Regions from separate parts of the Rhizobium sp. WCS2018Hpa-16 genome, predicted to be linked through region 2. Evidence: predicted binding sites of a transcription regulator. Region 2 holds the regulator's gene; each other region holds the start of a gene.

Region 1 (4,611 bases), on a different contig from region 2:
AAACGGCCTGCCGCAAACCGGGCAAATCTTTGTAGGCAGGTTTGATTTTTCGCGATGTTTTGCCATCCGTTATTCCAGAATCTTCTATCGTTAAAACAACCTTCGCCTAGGATGGCGAGAGCAGTTTGGCGACAACGTGCGCGCGGTCAGCTTGGCGGCCATCGGCGGTTTCCGTGACGATATTAGGGCTGCCTTTGGGGATGTAAACAAGTCTGCCTCAATCGGCCGTTCAGTTGACACTCCATCCACGCACCTGCTGCCCACCGAATATCATTTCAGTCGGCATCTGGAAGATGAAATAAGGATTGAGCATCGGCAGCGCGCTTGCCACTTCCAGTCGTTGCAGATGTTCATCCTCCAGTACAATGTCGAGAGAGGCAATGTTTTGGGTGAGTTGCTCTACCCGGCTTGCGCCGATCAGCACTGAGGAGACGCCAGGGCGTTTCGCTACCCAGGCCAGCGCCACTTCCGCAGGCGAACGGCCAACCTCCATTGCTACCGCTTTCAGAACATCAACAATATCGAAGTTGCGATCCGTAAACAGCATGCCACCAAACGGGTTGTCACCATTGAGGCGCCCATCGCTTTGGCCTTCACTCACGGTTCCGGCCTTGTCTGGCAGGGCGGCTGCCCGGTTGGCGTCGCTGATCTTGTCGAGACCGTATTTTCCTGTCAGCAGACCAGCCGCAAGTGGGCTCCATGGCACCATTCCCAAACCAAATTCGGCACCAGCCGGAATGAGATCCAGCTCCACGCCACGGTCGATCAGCGAATAGGCATATTGCAAGCCGATCGGCTTTGGCAGACCATGCGCTTCTGCAAGTGTCGCGACCTTTGCCACATACCAGGCAGGTGTGTTGGAAAAACCATAATGCAGGATCTTGCCAGCGCGAACCGCATCGGACAGCGTTTGCAAAACCTCTTCTGCTGGAGTCGTGCGGTCCCACACATGCATCCAGTACATGTCGATGTAATCGGTTTTCAGCCGCTTTAGCGAGCCTTCCATCCCCATACGAATATTCTTGGCACCGTTGCCACCCCACAAAGGTGTGCCCTGCCCGCGCGGAAAACCGGATTTGGTCGCGATCACCAACCGATCACGCATGCCGCTGTCGGAAACAAAAGTCCCGAGCATGTCCTCGCTGCGGCCGGCGGAATAAACATCCGCAGTATCGATGAAATTGCCACCGGCTTCGACATAGGCATCGAAAATTGCGCGCGCGGTTTTGTCGCCAGCGCCCCAGCGCTCTGCCCCGAATGTCATGGTGCCAAGCGCCAGCGGGCTGACGATAAGGCCGGACTTGCCAAGCGTGCGGTAACTGGTGAGATCCATCGGTGTTCTCCATCATTGTTGTGTAGAGGTGTAACGACCGGTGTCTGAGAAGATAAGCCATTGTTAGCGGCATGAACTTATGAGCACAGTGCATGAATGGAACGAAACGAACTCAATGATCTCCTCGCCTTTGCTGCCGTTGCCCGCGAACGCAGCTTTACCCGTGCTGCCGCCATTCTCGGCATGTCACCCTCGGCGCTGAGCCATGCGATGCGCGGACTGGAGGAGCGGTTGGGCGTCCGGCTTCTTTCGCGCACCACGCGCAGCGTGGCACCGACTGAACCGGGTGAACGGCTGCTGCAATCGCTCAATCCGGCACTTGCCAATATTGAGAGCGGACTAGAAGCGTTGGCGGAGTGGCGCGACAACCCTTCTGGTACGGTCCGGATCACCACTTTCGCCTATGCATCCCGCATGGTGCTTCTGCCGAAACTGCCAGCGTTTCTACTGGCCAATCCGGATGTGCGGGTTGAGGTGAATATCGATGATGGACTGACGGATATCGTGGCCGCAGGTTTCGATGCCGGTATTCGGCTGGGAGAGGCCGTCGCCAAGGATATGGTCGCGGTGAAGGTGGGCCCGGATTTAAGGACGGTGGTGGTTGGAACGCCGTCCTATTTCGAGCGCTACCCTGCACCGTTGACCCCATATGACCTCGAACGTCATGCCTGTATCGGCTACCGACTGACGACATCAGGCGGATTACTCCCTTGGGAATTCGAGAAAGACGGCAAAGAGATCAATATCCGCACCAGCGGCCCCCTGGTGGCCAATGATGGCGATCTACCGGCGGCTGCCGTTCGTGCCGGCGCCGGGCTCGGTTACATCAATGAGCATGATGTGGCTGACGAGATCGCAGCGGGAACCCTTGTTCAGGTGCTGAAGGACTGGTGTCCAAGCTATCCTGGCTTTTTCCTGTATCACCCCAGCCGCAGGCAATCGCCACCAGCTTTGAGGGCTCTGATCGCTGCCCTTAAGGTGGCATGAAATTCCGCCACGCCTTTGGCACGAGATGGATGATTGTTTAGAGATATAAAAAACAACCTTCCAAATCGTCCAGCGACCATGTATGTTCCGCATTTGTTCGTGAGGCCATCCAACTTCACTCTCGGCATCAAGTGAGCTCTTATGGCAGTTGCGTATCTGGAAAAATTGAACGAGCAGCAGCGCCGAGCCGTCGAGCATGGCGTGGGGTTGGCGGAGGGCAACACGGCGGGGCCGCTGCTGATCATCGCTGGCGCTGGCTCTGGCAAAACCAATACGCTGGCGCATCGTGTGGCTCACCTCATCGTCAATGGTGCGGACCCGCGCCGCATTCTGCTGATGACCTTTTCGCGCAGAGCCGCCTCGGAAATGGCTCGCCGCGTGGAGCGCATCTGCCGCAATGTGCTGGGTGCCAATGCTGGTATCCTCACAGACGCGCTTGCGTGGTCCGGTACGTTTCATGGGATCGGTGCGAGACTGTTGCGGATGTATGCCGAGCAGATCGGTCTCAACCTTGACTTCACCATTCATGATCGTGAGGACAGCGCGGACCTCATCAACCTCGTGCGCCACGAGCTTGGATTTTCCAAGACGGAGAGCCGCTTTCCGACCAAGGGCACCTGTCTCGCGATCTATTCACGGGTGGTGAACTCGCAGATGCCGCTGAGCGAAATCCTGCGGCTGCACTACCCATGGGTGGCCACCTGGGAAGAACAGTTGAAGGAATTGTTCGGAGCTTATGTGGAGGCCAAGCAGGCGCAGAACGTGCTCGATTATGACGATCTCCTGCTTTACTGGGCGCAAATGGTCAGCGATCCCGATCTCGCCGACGATATCGGCAATCGCTTCGACCATGTCATGGTCGATGAATATCAGGACACGAACAAGCTGCAAGCGTCTGTCCTTATGGCGCTCAAGCCCGGCGGACGTGGTTTGACCGTTGTCGGTGATGATGCGCAATCGATCTATTCGTTCCGGGCCGCGACGGTTCGCAACATTCTAGACTTCCCGGCATCTTTCAGTCCGGCGGCAGACGTTATCACATTGGACCGGAACTACCGTTCGACCCAGCCTATTCTCGCAGCAGCCAATGGCGTGATCGAACTGGCGCGCGAGCGTTTCACCAAGAACCTTTGGACCGAACGGGAATCGCTTGAGCGACCCAAACTCGTGACTGTCAAGGATGAGACCGAACAGGCGAATTTCATTGTCGAGCAGGTGCTGGCAAACCGCGAAACCGGGATGACGTTGAAACAGCAGGCCGTCTTGTTTCGCACATCGAGCCACAGTGGCACGCTCGAGGTCGAACTGACGCGCAGAAACATTCCCTTCGTCAAATTTGGCGGCTTAAAGTTTCTCGACAGTGCACATGTTAAGGACATGCTGGCGGTGCTGCGTTTCGCCCAGAACCCGCGTGATCGGGTTGCGGGGTTTCGGCTCCTGCAAATGCTGCCAGGCATCGGCCCCAAGAAAGCCGGCACCATTCTAGACACGATCGCCACCGACCCTGAGCCGCTACTGGCGCTTGCCGAAATCCCACCGCCGCCCAAAACGGGTGCGGACTGGACCTCCTTCGTTCAACTGCTGGGCGGCCTTCGGAAAAACCATGATGGCTGGCCGTCGGATATCGCGCAGGCCAGGCAATGGTACGAACCACATCTGGATCGCATCCACGAAGATGCTGACACCCGCAAGGCCGACCTGCTGCAACTCGAACAGATTGCCAGCGGCTACCCCTCACGCGAACGGTTCCTCACAGAGCTGACGCTTGATCCACCAGATGCCACGAGCGATCAGGCGGGCGTGCCGTTGCTTGATGAGGACTATCTCATCCTGTCGACCATCCATTCGGCCAAGGGCCAGGAATGGCGCTCGGTCTTCATGCTCAATGTTGTCGATGGCTGCATACCGTCAGACCTCGGGACAGGTACGACGCAGGAAATCGAGGAGGAGCGGCGACTTCTCTATGTCGGCATGACGCGCGCAAAAGACAGTCTGGCGCTGATCACACCGCAACGGTTTTTCACGCACGGCCAGAACTCGCAGGGTGATCGGCATGTTTACGCTTCGCGTTCTCGGTTCATCCCGGCGACCCTGCTGCAATATTTCGAGGCGGTTGCCTGGCCGAAAGTCTCAGCCGCAGCATCTGAACGCAGTGCGCAGCAGATCCGCATAGATGTCGGCGCACGCATGCGCGGCATGTGGAAATAGGAGCGGTCGCATTGCAGAGGATGGGCATACAGACCGATCCAGCAAGCACAAGGGCAATCGGTAAGGACCAGACATGCACCCGG
Region 2 (4,611 bases):
CCGCCATGGCTTCAGGCTCCAGCGTGCGACCTTCGCCTTCCATCACGTATTTGCCGTTCTTGAAGAATTCCGTCGAGGCGCAATCGAGAGCCAGCGCCACGTCTTCGCCTGGCTTGTAACCAGCCTTTTCAACGGACTTCATGATGAAATCGAGTGCTTCCGGCGCGCTCTTCAGGCCCGGCGCAAAGCCGCCTTCGTCGCCCACATTGGTGTTGAAACCCTGCGCAGACAGTTCCTTCTTCAGAACGTGGAAGATTTCAGCGCCGATACGCACCGCGTCACGGATATTTTCCGCGCCGACTGGCATGATCATGAATTCCTGAAAGTCGATTGGGTTATCGGCATGCGCGCCACCATTGATGATATTCATCATAGGAACTGGCAGCAGATGCGCGTTCGGGCCACCAACGTAACGATAGAGTGGCAGGCCCGTGGTTTCAGCAGCAGCCTTAGCAACAGCCAGCGAAACGCCGAGGATGGCATTGGCACCGAGGCGCGATTTGTTCGGAGTACCGTCGAGTTCGATCAGTGTCTGGTCGACATGGATCTGGCTCTCGGCATCGAAACCGCCCAGCGCATCGAAGATTTCCGTGTTGACGGCTTCGACTGCCTTCTCGACGCCCTTACCGAGGTAACGCTTGCCGCCATCGCGCAGCTCTACGGCTTCATGCGCGCCGGTGGATGCGCCCGATGGAACCGCTGCGCGGCCGAAAGAGCCGTCTTCAAGATAGACATCTACCTCAACGGTCGGGTTGCCGCGGCTGTCGAGAATTTCGCGTGCGATAATGTCGGTAATGGCTGTCATGATCTCTCCCTTAGGATTGGAACAGTGTTTTTCAGGTGCATGTCTTAAAGCGCATGAGGGAAGCTGTGAAGAAGTTTCAGATTCCGGCATGCGATAAAAACACGTCGCCAGAGCGGCGAGTCGTTTGGTATTCGTCTTCCGCTGTAGCCGATGCGGAAGAAATTACAATGACAAGCCCCGTCCTGCGCGATGGTTTCCATCGACGCCTCTCGGCGCCGAAATATCAGGCGGATTTGGTGATATTGTCGAAAGCCAGAAGTTTTTCGAGAAGCTTCGGCATATCTTTCAGGTGAACCATGTTGGGGCCATCGGACGGCGCATTATCAGGGTCCTCATGCGTCTCTATGAAAAGACCGGCAACACCAACGGCCACCGCCGCGCGTGCCAATGTTTCCACGAACTCGCGTTGACCACCTGTCGAGCCACCCTGCCCGCCGGGCTGCTGAACGGAATGGGTCGCATCGAATATAACTGGCGCACCGAGCGATGCCATGATTGGCAGTGAGCGCATATCCGACACAAGCGTATTGTAGCCGAAGGATGCACCACGCTCGCACAGCAGCACATTGGAGTTGCCGCTGTCATTTAGCTTGGCCAGCACGTTCTTCATGTCCCAGGGTGCCAGAAACTGGCCCTTCTTGACGTTGATCACTCGGCCGGTCTTTGCAGCAGCCACCAGCAGGTCCGTCTGACGGCTGAGAAATGCCGGAATCTGCAGAATATCTATGACGGGCGCAACAATGGCGCACTGCTCTTCTGTGTGAATATCCGAAAGGACTGGAAAGCCGAACTGCGCCTTCAACTCGGCGAAGACTTCCAGCGCCTTGTCGATGCCGATGCCGCGCTGGCCCGAAAGCGAGGTGCGGTTGGCCTTGTCGTAGGATGATTTGTAAACAAGGCCGATTCCCAGCTTGCCGCAGAGTTCGGCCAGCGTTTCGGCAATCATGAAAGCATGGTCACGGCTTTCCATCTGGCACGGACCGGCAATCAGGGAAAACCGTTCGGTGTTCGAGAAAGAGACCGCAGCAGCGCCCTCGCCGGCAATGACCTTCAGATTGTTCGTCGCACTCATGGTTTTCCCTTGGAACAAATGAAACAGTGCACGGGCATCACGCCCGATCTTGGCAACGCATGTAGCAGTAAGCCGACAGCGAGTCACGGTATAGGAGCGGTATTCGGCGGGATTGTGGGCAACGCTGAAACTCGTTTGTACTTTCACTGAGTTTTAAGGGATTGCAGAACACATATGGAACAGATAGTGTTCGTTCTGTATTTGTTTCCCGAATCTCCGCCTCGAATCGTCAAGGGTCTCTTCATGCTCACGCGCAAACAGCAGGAACTGCTTCTATTCATTCATGAGAGAATGAAAGAGTCCGGCGTGCCACCATCTTTCGATGAAATGAAGGATGCACTGGAGCTTGCATCAAAGTCAGGCATCCATCGGTTGATCACAGCGCTTGAAGAGCGCGGCTTCATTCGCCGGCTACCGAACAGAGCCCGTGCGCTCGAGGTTATCAAGCTTCCCGAATCATATTCGCCCCCGGAAAAGCCACAGCGCGGCTTCACGCCAAGTGTTATTGAGGGCAGTCTCGGCAAAACCGCAGCTGTTGAGCAACGGCCTCAGCCATCATCTTCCAACAGCAGAAATTCTGAATCAGTCAGCGTACCGGTCATGGGACGCATTGCAGCGGGCGTGCCAATCTCCGCCATCCAGAACAACACTCATGATGTGGTCGTGCCGATGGATATGCTGGGTGCGGGTGAGCATTACGCGCTTGAGGTCAAAGGCGATTCGATGATCGAAGCCGGTATTTTTGACGGCGATACCGTCATTATCAAGGATACCAGCACCGCAAATCCCGGTGATATCATCGTGGCTCTGGTGGACGAAGAGGAGGCAACGCTTAAGCGCTTCCGTCGCAACGGCGCGTCTATCGCACTTGAAGCTGCGAACCCTGCTTATGAAACCCGCATATTTGGACCCGACAGGGTCAAGATTCAGGGAAAGCTTGTTGGTCTGATCAGGCGTTATCACTGACCAGCCTGACAGGCTCTTGCCTCGCTTTTCAGGCGCAGTCTTAACTCTGTTGACGCTCGCGGGGCCTCAAGTCACCGCGCGGTGATAGAACTTGTTAGCCGGGTATCGATTCCACTGCGATTCGGTGATTTGGAGTGGATTTTCCGTTATGTCAGCAGATACTTATGGCATGGGAATTTCGCCGTTGCGTTTGTAGCTGGTGCTTGTGAGCCGGCGTGATCGCCACGCTGGTTACGGTCATCAAATAATTTGAATGATGCCATCGCTGTGGATGGCTTTATGCAAGAAATTCTCTCGTTTACTGATAGTTTTCTCTTTTTGATCGCTGCCTTTTAGGAGCGCTGCTCATGTATCAACTTTTCATCGCCAACAAGAATTACTCGTCTTGGTCACTGCGAATCTGGGTGCTGATGCGCACGCTCGGAATTGGATTTTCCGAGCGATTCATGCGTTTCGATGACAAGGACCATGCGTTTTCGGAGTTTTCACCGACATCGAAAGTTCCATGTCTTGTGGATGGCGATCTGACCGTTTGGGAATCGCTCGCCATCACCGAGTATCTTGCGGAAAAGCATGATGGCGTATGGGCAGCGGATGCAAAGGCACGGGCCTGGTCTCGCTCTGCCGCGGCGGAGATGCATGCTGGCTTCTCCACATTGCGCAACAACCATCCCATGAGTGTTGGTCTTCGAATTAGGCCATCCTCCATATCGGACGCATTGCAGAGAGATATTTCCCGGATAGACGCCTTGTGGCAGCAAGGGCTGGCAGCCCATGGCGGTCCATTCCTGGCCGGGGCCGGGTTCACAGCTGTGGATGCGTTTTTCTGCCCGGTTGCGTTTCGGTTTCAGACCTACGGAACGGCGCTGTCTCCAGCATCGAAGCACTATATGGATCACCTCCTCTCCCTACCGGCAATGCAGGAATGGGAACAGGCGGCCCTTCTCGAACCGTGGCGCGATGATGCGCATGAGGCTGAGGCGCGGGATGTGGGGGAATGGCTTGCGGATTTGCGCGCAGTCCCGACGTGACGAGCAGCGGCGCGCTCCAAAGCACATGAGTTATGGACGGCCTGTGAGCAGGTGTTCGATATGGGCCGGAATTCCTGTATTGAAGCTTTTGTCGCGCCAGTCGTAGTGGCGGTGCTCCGTCCATGGCCGATTGTCGCTCAGCATGGCAGCCCTTGTGGTCAGGACCGGCTTTGTTGCATCGCCTAGCCATAGCTCCATCGACCCCGTGCGGCGCAAGGTTTCGTGAGTGATGAGAATGGCGCCAGAACGGCATGTGGTGAAGGGAACGCTGCGTGTCGTGACAACAATATTGGCAATATCGCAGGCCAATCCCGCGAATGCAGTGTCGAAGACTACCGCTACAGTGATGCCGATTTTGGATTTCGATACGCACCAACTGTTTTTTCGACAGGTGAATCCATCTGGTTTCAGGAGAGCCCTCTGCATCTCCTTCCGTTCTTTCGCTTTGGCTTGGTCCGTCAGCGTTGAGCGGCGTCCGGTTTGTGAGTCATCCCCAACTTCGTCGTCACTATCCGGTGACTTTTCTGCGTCAAGCATATCTGCTGGAATATGGCGCTCCGGCAGGGGCAGCGCCCTCGCCCACTGATCATAGATGAAGCCCGACGCCCGCTGCTTTGTGGTTGCCACCGCATCGTCATTCAAAAGAGCAACGAGCGACCCATCCTCGTAGATCAAAAAGTCCGGCTTGCTGCGCCATTGCTCCGCGCTCAGCAGCACAAAGCCCGCGGCAACGAAGG
Region 3 (4,611 bases), 890 kb from region 2:
CGATTCCTACGCGCTCTTCGGTGATGTGACGTGGCATGTGACGGACCGGCTGGACATTTCGCCCGGCCTGCGGCTGGACTACGAGCGCGCAGCGGCTGAAGCGACGGGCGGCATCACGCTGAACGATAGTGATTCATCCACGGCGCTATCGCCGAAGCTTGGCGCGAGTTATAGGCTGAGCGACGAATGGCGGGTCTATGGCCTGTTCAGCACGGGCTTCAAGGCTGGCGGTGTTACCCGTAACGTGGCGCCCGCCAACATTGCCTTCACCTACGATCCGCAGAACACCTATAATGGTGAAACCGGGCTCAAGTACCGCAACGAGACGGGTACGCTGGAAGCGCAGCTTTCGGCCTATTACAACATCACCAAGGACTACCAGATGTTTGTCGGCACGCAGCCGTTCCAGTATCTGCAGAATGTCGGTGAGGTGACTGCGAAGGGTATCGACCTCAAGGTCCGTGCAAAACCGACAGATGAAATCGGCGTCACGGCGGGGCTTGCTTACAACCATACGCGATTCACCGATTACAAAAATCCTGTCACACCCGGCGCGGACCTGACGGGCAACACGGTGCCCTATGCGCCGGAATTTACCGCCAACCTCATGGTGGATTATCGCTTTGAGCTGGAAAGCGGGCGCGGCGCGGTCATTCCCTATGCAGGCGTCACCTATGTCAGCGAGCATTATTTCGACGAGACCAACACAATCGGCCAGGAGGGTTACGCACTTGTCGATCTCGGGGTGAAATGGGAGCTTGAGAAGACGATAACGGCTGAAGCCTTCGTGACGAATGTGTTCGACAAGACTTACACGACCTATGGCTTCCAGTATCCCGGCCTTGGCAACCTCTACCAGCTTGGTCAGGACCGCACCATTGGCGGCCGTATCAGCATGACGTTCTGAGGAGGTTTTGATGCGTATCCTCATCGTTGGTGGCGGGCCTGCGGGCCTGACGTTTGCCGCCTGCCTGCTACAGCGGGGCATGCAGCCGGTTGTGGTGGAACGGGCTGCTCGTGGCCGCACCGGCGGCTATTCCATCGGCCTGCATATCAATGGCTGGCAGGTCGCGGAGAAGTTGGGGCTGGTGGAAGCGTTCCGGGCGAAGGCCATGCCGCTCGGCCTTTCTCACCATCTCGACCGGCGCGGACGAAAGCTTTTTTCCTATGACTACCGCGTTCTGGCAGAGGCTGCCGAGGGACGGCTTCTGGCCCTGATGCGCAGCGATTTCCAGGACATCCTGACCGATGCCGTGGAGGGAAAGTGCCCAATTCGCTATGAGACGACCGTCGTGGCGCTCGAGGACGACGGATCCGGCGTGGACGTCACCTTCTCCGATGGCAGCCGCGACCGTTTCGACCTCGTCGTGGGTGCCGATGGTTACCGTAGCAGTGTGCGGGCGCTGGCTTTTGGCCCGCACGAAGACTTTCTCCGGCCGCTTGGCTACCGCGCCAGCGCCTGGCGCGTGCCGCTGAAGCAACCGCTTGATGCGAGTTTCGTCGGGATGATGGATGTGGATCATCAGGGCGGCCTCTACGCCGTTGGGGACGGCACCGCGGCGACCCTTTTCTGCTGGCGAGACGAGCGTACGGACCGGCTCAATCCCGATGAGCGCCGCGCCGTGCTGCAACAGACGTTCGGCCACTGGCCAGAGCCTGTCGCATCCGCCCTCAAGAGTGCAATCGACTGGGACCGGTCTTTCTTCGATACAGTCTCCCAGATCGAGATGCCGAAATGGTCCAAGGGCCGCATCGCACTTCTTGGCGATTCCGCCTGGTGTCTCACCTTTCTGGCGGGGCAGGGTACGTCCACCGCCATGGCTGGAGCCTACATTCTTGCTGCGGAACTTGCCGAGAAGGGGCATGTTGATGCACTCAATAGCTATGAAGCCCGAATGAGGCCGCTGGTAACGCGGATGCAGGCGGTGTCGCGCAAGATCGGCGGCCACTATGTGCCTCGCAGCCGCTTCGGCATTTTCATGCAGTCATTGCTTCTGCCGATCATGCTATCGCGGCCGTTCATCAGGTTTACCTCCAAGCGGCTCGCAGCGCCCGCATTGGCGATAGACTGACACGTCCAACTGCATGCGAACCCCCAAACCGGAGAGGGCTGCGTCAATACGACAAGTTGTTGAAGCAGCCACTTTGATGTAACGCTGCGCATGACAGATCATGTCGTGTAATGTTTTGAAAGTATTCAGATGTCGGATTCGAGTTGGGTTGATTGGTTCCCCATAGTCCTTTTGCCTCTTAAGCTTCTCGTCCTTGGTATAGGCATGTTCTATGCCATCAAGTGGCACCATGATCAGGCAAAAAAAGACAAGGAAAACAGCGGTCAGTAAGCTGCTGGTATTCAGCACCATCCTCCTCGCAAAACGATAGAACCGTCCTCATCCGCTCTGGATACACCGGCCACCCCTATGAGGCAGCTTTTTCGCAGCGTCCTTCGCCAGAGACACCCACTTCATCGATCTCTCTGGCCTCACTGGGAAACCACCCTCGCGTAAATCCGTGGCCCATGGCGGCGGCGGCGAGGGCGAGTTGGTGGCGCAGATGCTTAATATCATCCAGCAGCGTCTTGATGGCTTCGCGCTCATCCCCGTCATGCCATGCGATGACGTGTTCGACCGGGTCAGCTTCCGGTGTTTCAAATTGTGGGCGCATGTTCTCGATCTCCATGTTTCAGAGCCTTCTTGCCGCAATGTTTTTTCGGAAAGCACGCGCCCCCGTGCCAGTTTTGTTCTTATTATGTTCTCATCGCTAATAGAGTCAAGGCGCAGTTGAGATGATTTTTGTGGAGCGAGATCAAGCGGTCGTGTCACTCAGGATGTGACACGACCATTGGCGGGGGCTGGAGCCTTGAACGCCTATTCCGCAGCACTGCGTGAGGGTGGCGCAAGATATTGGAGTGCCTGTGCCAAGGGTGCGTGGGCAGTGCGCTTCCCATTCTCGAAGCTGGTTTCCAGCAAGCCGTTTTCGCAAGCGCGGTCGTCATCCCAGCCGGGGTGGTTGAGGATGGGATAGAGACATATTCCCTCGACGGGGACGCCTTTTTCCATGGCGGCGGTCACTTCCTGGTGGATGTAGGTGATCCAGCTTGCGCGCCTGTTACCCTCAATACCGGTTTCGGCGATGAAGATGGGTTTGCCGTATCGGGCAAAGGTATCCACGAGGATGGTTCTGAAGGGCTTGTAGAGCGGATGGTCCATATCGATGGGCGGACCGCCGTGGATCCACTGGTTGTTGTGGTAATAGTTGACGCCGACGATATCGAGATATTTGTCCGCGCCGCCAATCTGCGGCCACATGCGCCCGGAGAGAAGATCCCAGCCCTGAAATTGCGATTGACGATGGCCTTCGGCCACGCCCCGCTCCCACGGTCGGGAGGGATCGGTGATGACATTGATAACGGGGTCACAATGCACGAAGCGCGCTCTTGGCTCCACCGCCAGAATCGCATCCATGGCGGCAATGGAAGCTCTGGCCAGTTGCACTTTCAGCTCGAAGCCACGGCCACGGGCAAAGGGGTTGAGATAGGCCGCATCGCCTCCGCCCCATGAGAAGAACGAGATTTCATTGACGGGTGAGTAAAAGGGGATCGCGTCTGTCTGTTCCTTCACCACCCTTGCTGCGGCTGCGGCAAATTGCGCGAAGCGGCTGACAAAATCCGGCGACCAGATGTCGATGTCATCAGGCCAGCCATAATGCAGCAAATCCCAGATGACCTGAGTGCGGGTTTCTGAGGCTGCCTTCAGCATCGGGGTGAAGCTCGACCAGTCGTAATGTCCAGGCCGAGTTTCGATCAGGTGCCAGCGCAAGCCATCCCGAACGGTTGAGATCGCGTAGGAGGCCAGTTGCTGGTAATCGGCTGCTGCGTGGTGGTCATGTCCAGTGGCGGCGATGACATCAAGACGCTTTCCGGTCGTTTGCCCGTCGTGCGGGCGAAGGCGGTGGGTGGAGCATTCAAAGCCGCCTTGCAGGAAAGACTTGAACAGGCCCGTAGGCCCTGCGCTGTGACGCTCCCTCATAACGTCGCTGATCAGCCGCTCCCACTGCGGCACGACGGTCTCGGCGCTGTAGGTGATTTCTACCTTGTGACGCAGTGCCTGGCCCAGTGCTGCTCGCAAACTGCCGGATGCGGCAAGATTCAGGATTTCATGCGCGACAGACGAAGGGGCGTTATAAGGCACGAAGATGCCGGAAACGCCGTCTTCGATCTGCTGCATGGCGCCATTATCGGGCGTTGCGATGACCGGCAAACCCGCTGCACCGGCTTCTGCGATGACATGCGGCATGCCTTCGCCCTTTGAGAGCCAGACGAAGATATCGAGCGCGGAAAGAAGCGCCGGAATATCCTTCCGGTCCCCTAGAAAGCTGAGGATGCCGGTGAGATGTCTTTCCTGAGCGAGCGTCTTCAAATGCTCGGCATAGTCGGGCATGAAGGCATCGGGGCCGCCGATGACGACAAACCGCAAAGCCGGGTTACTGGCATAGGCGAGAGCCGCCGCCTCTATGAAGTCCTCGACATTCTTCTTCGGATCAAGCCTTCCGACCCAGCCCACCAGAACCGTTTGGTCATTCACGCCGAGTGAGGTGCGCAGGTTGGCGCGC
Region 4 (4,611 bases), 970 kb from region 2:
CACAAAAAGAAAACCCCGGCTCTCGCCGGGGTTTTACTTTGTTATAGGCTTATGCCGCCAGTTTCAGCCCGCCGCGCACCTGCGCGAAGACCTCGACGGAGCGAAGGCGTTTCTGGATATCGTGGACTGGCATGGAGATGATGAGTTCATCCGCGCCTGTCTCAGACAGGAAGTCGCCGAGCTTGCGCTCAATCGTGGCATGGGAGCCGACGACTGCGTATCGGAGCGTATGATCAACCGTGATGCGCTCCATGTCGCTCCATAGGCCGTCCATGGTTTCGACGGGGCGCGGAAACTGCGTGCGGACATTTTTGCGCAGATTGACGAATTGCTGCTGGGCCGATGTGAACAGATGCCGGGCCTCTTCATCCGTATTGGCACCCACGCCCATCACGCCGACCATGACATAGGGTTCTTTCAATGTTTCCGATGGCTGGAAACGGTCGCGGTAAATGGCGATGGCATCCATCAGCATATCAGGCGCAAAATGCGAGGCGAAGGAATAGGGCAGGCCAAGGGCTGCGGCCACATGGGCACTGTAGGTGCTTGAGCCCAACATCCAGATCGGCACGTTGGAATTCATGCCCGGTACGGACAGGATGGCCTGATCCGGTTCCGGCGCGCCGAGATAGCGCTGCAATTCGATGATGTCGTGCGGGAAGTTTTCCGCGCCCGCATCCAGATTGCGGCGCAGGGCGCGGGCGGTGCGCATATCCGTGCCGGGTGCGCGGCCAAGCCCGAGATCGACACGACCGGGAAGCAGTGCATCCAGAGTGCCGAACTGCTCCGCGATGACGAGGGGCGAATGGTTTGGCAGCATGATGCCGCCGGAGCCGACGCGAATGCGCGATGTGGCCGCGCCGACATGGGCGATGACGATGGAGGTTGCGGCGCTGGCAATGCCCGGCATGCCGTGATGTTCGGCCAACCAGATGCGCTCATAGCCTTCTTCTTCCGCCTTGATGGCCATGCGACGGGAATTATCAAGCGCCTTGCTCGCGGTCTCGCCTTCACCAATGGGCGACAGGTCGAGAATGGAAAACGGGATCATTGGACGCTCCTGGTGCGTATTTCGTTGCCCAAGATGTAAGCGACATGGCCGGATTTGCCAGCCCAATCGCAGCGAATTGAACGATGGATCAAAAAAACTCGTGCAAGGGCCAAGGCGCTTTTTGGTTGGATGTTGTCGTTTTGTTCACTTATCGCTGGCAGGTTTCGAGCCGCAACGTTAGGATGCCATATGCAAAATGCGATTCGAATTATCGGGATAGACCCTGGGCTGCGGCGAATGGGCTGGGGCATCATCGAGACACTGGGCAACAGCCTGCGTTTCGTGGCGTCGGGCACTGTCACGTCAGATGGCGACATGGATCTGGCGTCGCGCCTTTGCCAGCTGCATGATGGCCTCTCCGAGATCGTCCATTCCCATCAGCCACATGAGGCGGCTGTGGAGCAGACTTTCGTCAACAAGGATGCGGTGGCAACCTTGAAGCTGGGGCAGGCCCGTGGCATTGCCATGCTGGTTCCGGCCCGTGCCGGTCTGCCCGTTGCCGAATATGCACCCAATGCCGTCAAGAAAGCGGTGATCGGCGTTGGCCATGGCGAAAAGCAGCAAATTCACATGATGCTCAAGATTTTGATGCCCAAGGCCGAGTTCAAGGGCAATGATGCGGCAGATGCGCTTGCCATTGCCATTTGTCACGCCCACAACCGGGCAGGCGAGCGCATGCGCCGCGTGCTGGCGGCAAGCTGATTTCCTCTTTTCACAGGCGTTACCATGATCGGAAAACTCAAAGGCACCATCGATGAAATCGCAGATGACCATGTGGTCGTCGATGTGCATGGCGTCTGTTACGTGGCCTATTGCTCGGCGCGCACCCTGTCTCGGCTGGGCTCTGCGGGGGAAGCGGTTGTTCTCTTCATCGAAACCTATGTGCGCGAAGACCAGCTGAGGCTGTTCGGTTTTATGACGGCACTGGAACGGGAGTGGTTCACCCTTTTGCAGAGCGTTCAGGGGGTGGGCGCCAAGGTGGCGCTCGCCGTGCTATCCACCCTGACGCCATCGGAACTTGCTAATGCCATAGCCTTGCAGGACAAGGTCGTTGTTTCTCGCGCTCCGGGCGTGGGGCCGAAAGTGGCCGTTCGCATCGTGACCGAGTTGCGCAACAAGGCACCGGCCTTTGCGGGAGACGCCTCCGCCTCCATCGGTTTCAAGCAGGAACTGGGCGAAGGCGCAGCGTCGGCACCGGTGGCCGACGCCGTTTCCGCGCTGACCAACCTTGGCTACTCCCGTGACCAGGCGGCCAATGCCGTGGCGGCTGCGCTGAAGAATGGCGGTGAGGGTGGAGACAGTGCAAAGCTGATCCGGCTGGGGCTGAAGGAGCTTTCACGCTAGTGCGCGCCATGGTAAAAACGCCAGGACAATACCCGGAATGGAATATCTGACATGAGCGACGCGGCACGGCTGATTTCTTCGGAAAAGCGCGGCGAAGATATTGATACGACGCTGCGGCCGCAGACGCTGGATGATTTTACCGGTCAGGCGGAGGCGCGGGCCAACCTCAAGATCTTCATCGAGGCGGCGAAGAACCGTGGCGAGGCGCTGGACCATGTGCTGTTTGTCGGGCCTCCGGGCCTTGGCAAGACGACACTGGCGCAGATCATGGCCAAGGAGCTTGGCGTCAATTTCAAGTCCACCTCCGGTCCTGTCATTGCCAAGGCGGGCGATCTGGCGGCGCTTTTGACCAATCTTGAAGAGCGCGATGTGCTGTTCATCGATGAAATCCATCGCCTGAGCCCGGCTGTGGAGGAAATTCTCTATCCGGCAATGGAGGATTTTCAGCTCGACCTGATTATTGGCGAGGGGCCAGCGGCACGTTCGGTAAAGATCGATCTTTCGAAATTCACGCTGGTGGCGGCCACTACGCGCCTTGGGCTTTTGACCAACCCGCTGCGCGACCGTTTCGGCATTCCTGTTCGACTTTCTTTCTATACCGTCGATGAGCTTGAGCTGATCGTGCGGCGTGGCGCGCGCATCATGGGCCTGCCGATGACGGAAGAAGGCGCGCGAGAGATCGCCCGCCGTTCGCGCGGAACGCCGCGCATTGCCGGGCGGCTTTTGCGCCGTGTGCGGGACTTTGCGGAAGTGGCGCGGGCAGAATCCGTCACACGCCAGATTGCTGACGAGGCACTGACACGGCTGCTGGTGGACAATATGGGTCTCGACCAGCTGGATATGCGCTATCTGATGATGATTGCCGTGAATTTCGGTGGTGGGCCTGTCGGCATCGAAACGATTGCGGCTGGATTGTCTGAACCGCGTGATGCCATCGAGGACATTATCGAGCCCTATATGATCCAGCAGGGTTTCATTCAGCGCACGCCGCGAGGACGGGTCTTGACGGGTACGGCGTGGAAGCATCTTGGTATGCAGCCGCCAAAGGATATCGAAGCGGCACAGTTCCGCATGTCTCTTGAGGACGATTGATTGTGATCACCCGCCGTGCCTTGCTCAAGACTGCTGCGACAATGGCGGCGGGACTGGTTTCTCTCGGTGCCTATGCGGGTGGCATTGAGCCGCTGGCGCGGCTTTCCACCACCCGTTACCGCATCAATCCGCCCGGCTGGCCAAAGGGCCAGACCCTGCGCATCGTGGCGCTTGCCGATTTTCATGCTTGCGAGCCCTGGATGCCGGCAGAGCGGATAGCCAAAATCTGCGATTACGCCAATACTCTGGGTGGCGATGTGATGCTGCTGCTGGGCGATTACATGTCGGGCATGAAGCTGGTGACGGGTGTTGTGCCACCGGAAGATTGGGCAAAGGCGCTTTCGGGTTTGAAGGCACCGCAAGGCGTGCACGCTGTGTGCGGCAACCATGATTGGTGGCAGGACCTTGAGGCGCAGAGGCTGCGGTTGAAGGAAACGGTGGCGCATCAGGCACTGCGGGCGGTGGGCATTCAGGTTCATTCCAACAAGGCTATGCGCTGTGGCACTGAGAGCAATCCATTCTGGATCGCCGGGGTGGAAGACCAATGGGCGTACAAGACCGGAGGCCGCTTGATAGGTCTGGACGATCTGTCCGGCACGCTTGCGCAGGTGAGCGACGATGCGCCGGTCATTCTGCTGGCGCATGAGCCAGATATTTTTGTGAAGGTGCCGGACCGTGTGTCGCTGACGCTTTCGGGGCATACCCATGGCGGGCAGGTCAATCTCTTCGGCTGGCGTCCGGCTGTGCCATCGCGCTACGGAGAACGCTTCGTCTACGGCCATGTGGTGGAGAATGACCGGCATCTTGTCGTGTCCGGCGGGCTTGGATGCTCCATCGCGCCCGTGCGGTTCCTGTCTCCGCCTGAAATCGTGGTGATAGATCTCGGCGAAGCCTGAGGAACCATCGGCAGCTCTGGCCATTGCTCTCTTTTTGGCCCCGTCTTTTGGCAAGGAGCGTGTGATGACAAAGTTTCGCAAGGGCACCAAAGTTCAGTGGAAATGGGGTTCCGGTAAGGGCGAAGGCAAGGTGGCCGAGAGCTTTACCGAAGATGTCGAGCGCAAGATCGAAGGTTCTGTCATCAAGCGCAAAGCCAGTAAAGACGAACCCGCCTATCTGATTGAGCA

Evidence for each region. Region 2 encodes LexA, which represses DNA repair genes until DNA is damaged. Its sites were predicted from a motif close to TGTTCNNNNTGTGTTCNG; they were not measured.
Region 1: the regulator LexA is predicted to act here: its motif matches at 2,404-2,421, upstream of RQI55_RS11410 (ATP-dependent helicase).
Region 3: the regulator LexA is predicted to act here: its motif matches at 2,739-2,756, upstream of RQI55_RS00505 (dehydrogenase).
Region 4: the regulator LexA is predicted to act here: its motif matches at 1,182-1,199, upstream of ruvC (crossover junction endodeoxyribonuclease RuvC).

The regions. Positions count from the first base shown of each region.
Region 1 covers NZ_JAVTIX010000003.1:47,035-51,645, reverse strand. Annotated here, with positions in the region: gene RQI55_RS11425 (DUF2256 domain-containing protein) at 1-66, opposite strand, end outside; gene RQI55_RS11420 (aldo/keto reductase) at 230-1,333, opposite strand; gene RQI55_RS11415 (LysR family transcriptional regulator) at 1,430-2,320, shown strand; gene RQI55_RS11410 (ATP-dependent helicase) at 2,462-4,528, shown strand; gene dinB (DNA polymerase IV) at 4,602-4,611, shown strand, end outside.
Region 2 covers NZ_JAVTIX010000001.1:977,668-982,278, reverse strand. Annotated here, with positions in the region: gene eno (phosphopyruvate hydratase) at 1-805, opposite strand, end outside; gene kdsA (3-deoxy-8-phosphooctulonate synthase) at 1,029-1,877, opposite strand; gene lexA (transcriptional repressor LexA) at 2,121-2,843, shown strand; gene RQI55_RS04935 (glutathione S-transferase family protein) at 3,191-3,874, shown strand; gene RQI55_RS04930 (ComEC/Rec2 family competence protein) at 3,905-4,611, opposite strand, start outside.
Region 3 covers NZ_JAVTIX010000001.1:86,922-91,532, forward strand. Annotated here, with positions in the region: gene RQI55_RS00495 (TonB-dependent receptor) at 1-907, shown strand, start outside; gene RQI55_RS00500 (FAD-dependent monooxygenase) at 918-2,072, shown strand; gene RQI55_RS00505 (dehydrogenase) at 2,419-2,664, opposite strand; gene RQI55_RS00510 (glycosyltransferase family 4 protein) at 2,868-4,611, opposite strand, start outside.
Region 4 covers NZ_JAVTIX010000001.1:11,291-15,901, forward strand. Annotated here, with positions in the region: gene RQI55_RS00060 (LLM class flavin-dependent oxidoreductase) at 50-1,051, opposite strand; gene ruvC (crossover junction endodeoxyribonuclease RuvC) at 1,241-1,753, shown strand; gene ruvA (Holliday junction branch migration protein RuvA) at 1,778-2,395, shown strand; gene ruvB (Holliday junction branch migration DNA helicase RuvB) at 2,447-3,487, shown strand; gene RQI55_RS00080 (metallophosphoesterase) at 3,490-4,383, shown strand; gene RQI55_RS00085 (DUF2945 domain-containing protein) at 4,448-4,611, shown strand, end outside.